2 regions of the Pseudomonas sp. PGPPP1 genome follow, and region 1 is predicted to be linked to the other one. Evidence: predicted binding sites of a transcription regulator. Region 1 holds the regulator's gene; the other holds the start of a gene.

Region 1 (2,200 bases):
GTTGATCCAAGTTTTTCACGAGCAATCAGAGCGTCGAAGACATCTTGCATCTCCAGATCTGGCACTTCGCGCGCGATCAGGTTGGCAATTTGTTCGAGGGCTTTCTTTTTACTGCCGCCCGGCACGTTCACAAGGGAACGGCCGGGGGTCAGGATGGTTTCAAGTCGAATCATGGGTGGGGAGTGTTAGCGGCCTGTGCCCTGAAGAAGGCTCTGCTGCTTTTCCTTATGCTTTTTAAGTTGGCGGTCAAGCTTGTCAGTCAAGGCATCGATCGATGCATACATGTCTTCATGCTCGGCATTGGCGACTACTTCGCCACCGGGAATCTGTAGGGTCGCTTCGATTTTCTGCTGAAGTTTGTCGACCTTCATGATCACTTGCACATTGGTGATCTTGTCAAAATGACCCTCAAGCCTTTTCAGCTTCTGCTCGACGTAGTCGCGCAGTGGAGGGGTGACTTCTACATGGTGTCCACTGATGTTGACTTGCATACAGCTTCTCCTTCGTTGCCAGTGCATAAAGCGGCAGGCCGGGGTGCCTGCCACTGGAACGCTATGGCCCGCCCGTCACATCAAACGCTTGCGCTCGCTGGAAGGCGCGATCCCAAGGGATTCGCGGTACTTGGCGACGGTTCGACGGGCGACCTGAATGCCTTGTGCCTCCAGTAAACCAGCGATCTTGCTGTCACTCAACGGCTTTTTCTGATTTTCCGCGGCAACCAGTTTTTTGATGATCGCGCGGATCGCCGTGGACGAGCATTCGCCGCCTTCGGAGGTGCTGACATGGCTGGAGAAAAAGTATTTCAGTTCATATATCCCTCGTGGGGTGTGCATGAACTTTTGCGTGGTTACCCGGGAAATCGTCGATTCGTGCATACCCACCGCCTCGGCGATGTCATGCAGAACCAAGGGTTTCATTGCTTCATCGCCATATTCCAGGAAGCCGCGTTGGTGCTCGACGATCTGGGTGGCGACTTTCATCAGGGTTTCGTTACGGCTCTGCAGGCTCTTGATGAACCAGCGGGCTTCCTGCAACTGGTTGCGCATGAAGGTGTTGTCGGCGCTGGTGTCGGCGCGACGCACAAATCCGGCGTATTGCGGATTGACCCGTAGGCGTGGCACCGACTCCTGGTTCAGTTCTACCAGCCAGCGCTCGTTGTCCTTGCGTACGATGACGTCGGGGACGACGTATTCGGCTTCGCTGGACTCGATCTGCGAGCCCGGGCGTGGGTTCAGGCTTTGTACCAGCTCGATGACCTGGCGCAGGTCGTCTTCCTTGAGCTTCATGCGACGCATCAACTGGCTGTAGTCGCGGCTGCCCAGCAGGTCGATGTAGTCGGTGACCAAGCGCAGAGCTTCGCTGAGCCACGGCGTCTTGGCTGGCAGTTGGCGCAATTGCAGCAGCAGGCATTCACTAAGGGTGCGAGCGCCAATGCCGGCCGGCTCGAATTGCTGGATGCGGTGCAGGACGGCTTCGATTTCGTCCAGCTCAATGTCCAGTTCCGGGTCGAACGCCTCAAGAATCTCTTCAAGGGTCTCGTCCAGGTAGCCCTGGTTGTTGATGCAATCGATGAGGGTTACAGCGATCAGCCGATCGGTGTCCGACATCGGCGCAAGGTTCAGTTGCCACAGCAGATGGCTCTGCAGGCTCTCGCCAGCGGAGGTGCGGGTGGTGAAGTCCCACTCGTCATCGTCGTTGCTGGGCAGGCTGCTGGCGCTGGTCTGGTAGACGTCTTCCCAGGCGGTGTCGACCGGAAGCTCGTTGGGAATGCGTTCGTTCCATTCGCCTTCCTCTAGGTTGTCCACCGTAGGGGCGGTTTCCTGATAGGAAGGTTCCTGCACGTCGGAATTGGGTTTTTGCTCGATGTTGTCGGCCAGCGGGTCTGCATTATCGAAGTCGTCGCCTTCTTCCTGGCGTTCGAGCATCGGATTGGACTCCAAGGCCTCCTGGATTTCCTGTTGCAGGTCCAGGGTCGACAATTGAAGCAGGCGGATGGCCTGTTGCAGCTGCGGTGTCATCGTCAGCTGCTGGCCCATTCTCAGGACTAGCGATGGTTTCATGGCAGGGGCTTAACACCTTATTCGCCGGCGCAATGCGCCATCCACGACAGGGCGCGTGAGCGCCAAACATAAGCAAATTATATGCCTGATATCGGGGGCTTTGCCTAGAGCGCGGTAACAATAAAAATCCGGAGGTTTTC
Region 2 (2,200 bases), on a different contig from region 1:
GTAAAAACGGATCATCTCGGTGACGAATGGATACACCGACTTGTCATCCGCCACCCCAGTGCCGATGGCATTGGCCATCACCACGTTGCCGCAGCGATAGGCCGCGAGCAGGCCAGGCACGCCGAGCATGGAATCCGGGTTGAAAGCCAGCGGGTCGAGGAAAGCATCGTCAAGCCGACGGTAGATCACGTCCACGGCTTTGGGGCCGTCGGTGGTGCGCATGAACACGCGGTCATCGCGTACGAACAGGTCGGCGCCTTCGACCAACTCCACGCCCATTTCCCGAGCGAGGAATGCATGCTCAAAGAACGCGCTGTTGAAGCGCCCAGGGGTCAGCACCACCACGCTGGGGTTATCCAGGGGGCTGGAGCTTTTAAGGGTGTCGAGCAGCAGGTTGGGGTAGTGATCGATCGGTGCGATGCGTTGGGCCGCAAACAGCTCGGGGAACAGGCGCATCATCATTTTGCGGTCTTCGAGCATGTAGCTGACACCGCTCGGCGTACGCAGGTTGTCTTCCAGCACGTAGTAGGTGCCGTCGCCATCACGTACGAGGTCGACACCGGATATGTGGGAATACAGGTCGCGGTGCAGGTCCAGGCCCTGCATCGCCAGCTGATATTGCTCGTTGGCCAGCACCTGCTCGGCGGGAATGATCCCGGCCTTGATGATGCGCTGCTCGTGATAGAGGTCGGCGAGAAACATGTTCAGCGCCTTGACCCGTTGGATGCAGCCGCGCTCGACAATCCGCCATTCGCTGGCCGGAATGCTGCGTGGGATGGTGTCGAAGGGAATCAGCCGCTCGGTGCCCTGCTCGTCTCCGTAAAGGGTGAAGGTGATGCCGGCGCGGTGAAACAGCAAATCCGCTTCACGCCGGCGCTGCGCCAGCAATTCTGGCGGAGTTTCAGCCAACCAGCGGGCGAACTCGCGGTAGTGAGGGCGGACCTGGCCTGCCCCATCGTACATTTCGTCGTAATAAGTGCGGATCATGCCGAACTCCTTGTCACCCGGGCGCAAGAACCATCGCAAGGCCCGTGCCAGCGGCATAAACACTTAAAAATCAGTGAGTTGAATAAACACAGGGATCTAATCGCACCGTCCTGGTGCGCAGAATGCCCGCTGTCCTGTGGTGCGCTTCATCGTAATGCGGGCTTTGACTATCAACAGCATAGCCAGAGTTGATTTCACTGCCCGACCTGGCCTGCGGATAATCGGCCCCATCTGCTGAACAGGACCCGTCCTACAGCTTCAGCCCTCCACTCTTCCCTTTAAGCCACCCTCTTGGGTGGCCTTTTTTTTGGTGCGCGAAAGTGGCGCGCAAGTTCCGAATAGTTTTCCCACCGCGCAAACAAAAACGGCCGACCCAAAGGTCAGCCGATACGCTGTGTTTTTCATGCAACTACATGGGTAAACCACGCACCTCCTGCTTGACGCCCCATCCTTCGATGATCCCGCCCAGCGGCTCGACCACCGCCTCAAAGTCTTGCTCGAAGTCTCCTATGCCGTCGTAGGTAGCGAACATGATTTTGCTCAACTCCAGGTACCAGGCGCCATCGTCGCGCGCACTGACCTGGGCATTCAGGGATTCCCCACGAAACCGACCCGCAGCCCTGCGCGCACGTTCCTCATCCGGGAAAATGGCGTAGAACTCGATGGGGTGGAAACGTGAGAAGTCGAAGCCGCCTTCTTTCATGCGGCGCAGAACATTGGTGCTGATGTCTTCTTGATAGGCTGTGCTCATGAAACGTCCTCCTCAAACCGATGGATAGACTTTCCGTGCTTCCCGAAGCCCACGCCGTACTAGCGTGGGTGCTACGGCACTGACATCACCGCTGGAAAACAAGCATGTAGCTGACAAGACCAGACCTTAGCGATTCATTCGCTGATCTCGATTGCAGAGTAGCGCGAAGCTATCACCTCCACCAGAGGCGCTTTAAGTGCTGACAGGGAATGTTCAGGCGGCAGGAGAGATGTCGAGGATCTGGATACTGTTCTGGTCTTTAAGGATCTTGACCGTCGGCTCGGGCTTGCGGCCCTCAAGGTCATTGAGGTCGAGTTCGGCGGCGATGGGCACCAGCTTGCTGCGAATCATGTGCGCAGCGTCTTCGAGGCTGGGCTTTTGATCGCAGGTCACCTCTTCCACGGTTTTCTGACCATGATCATCAACGAAGGTAATTTGCCACTTTTGCATCGGTGCCTCCTC

Evidence for each region. The regulator sigma-54, encoded in region 1, starts transcription at its own class of promoters, with help from an activator protein. The targets are predictions, from matches to a motif close to ANTGGCATNNANNTTGCTNT.
Region 2: a site for sigma-54 is predicted at 1,020-1,039, ahead of CFE47_RS23110 (circularly permuted type 2 ATP-grasp protein). Genes of this name have one in related genera too.

What each region holds. Positions count from the first base shown of each region.
Region 1 covers NZ_NKIG01000028.1:36,790-38,989, forward strand. The annotation lists gene ptsN (PTS IIA-like nitrogen regulatory protein PtsN) at 1-173, opposite strand, end outside; gene hpf (ribosome hibernation-promoting factor, HPF/YfiA family) at 186-491, opposite strand; gene CFE47_RS24845 (RNA polymerase factor sigma-54) at 567-2,060, opposite strand.
Region 2 covers NZ_NKIG01000024.1:60,913-63,112, forward strand. The annotation lists gene CFE47_RS23110 (circularly permuted type 2 ATP-grasp protein) at 1-987, opposite strand, end outside; gene CFE47_RS23115 (ribonuclease E inhibitor RraB) at 1,397-1,738, opposite strand; gene CFE47_RS23120 (hypothetical protein) at 1,952-2,188, opposite strand.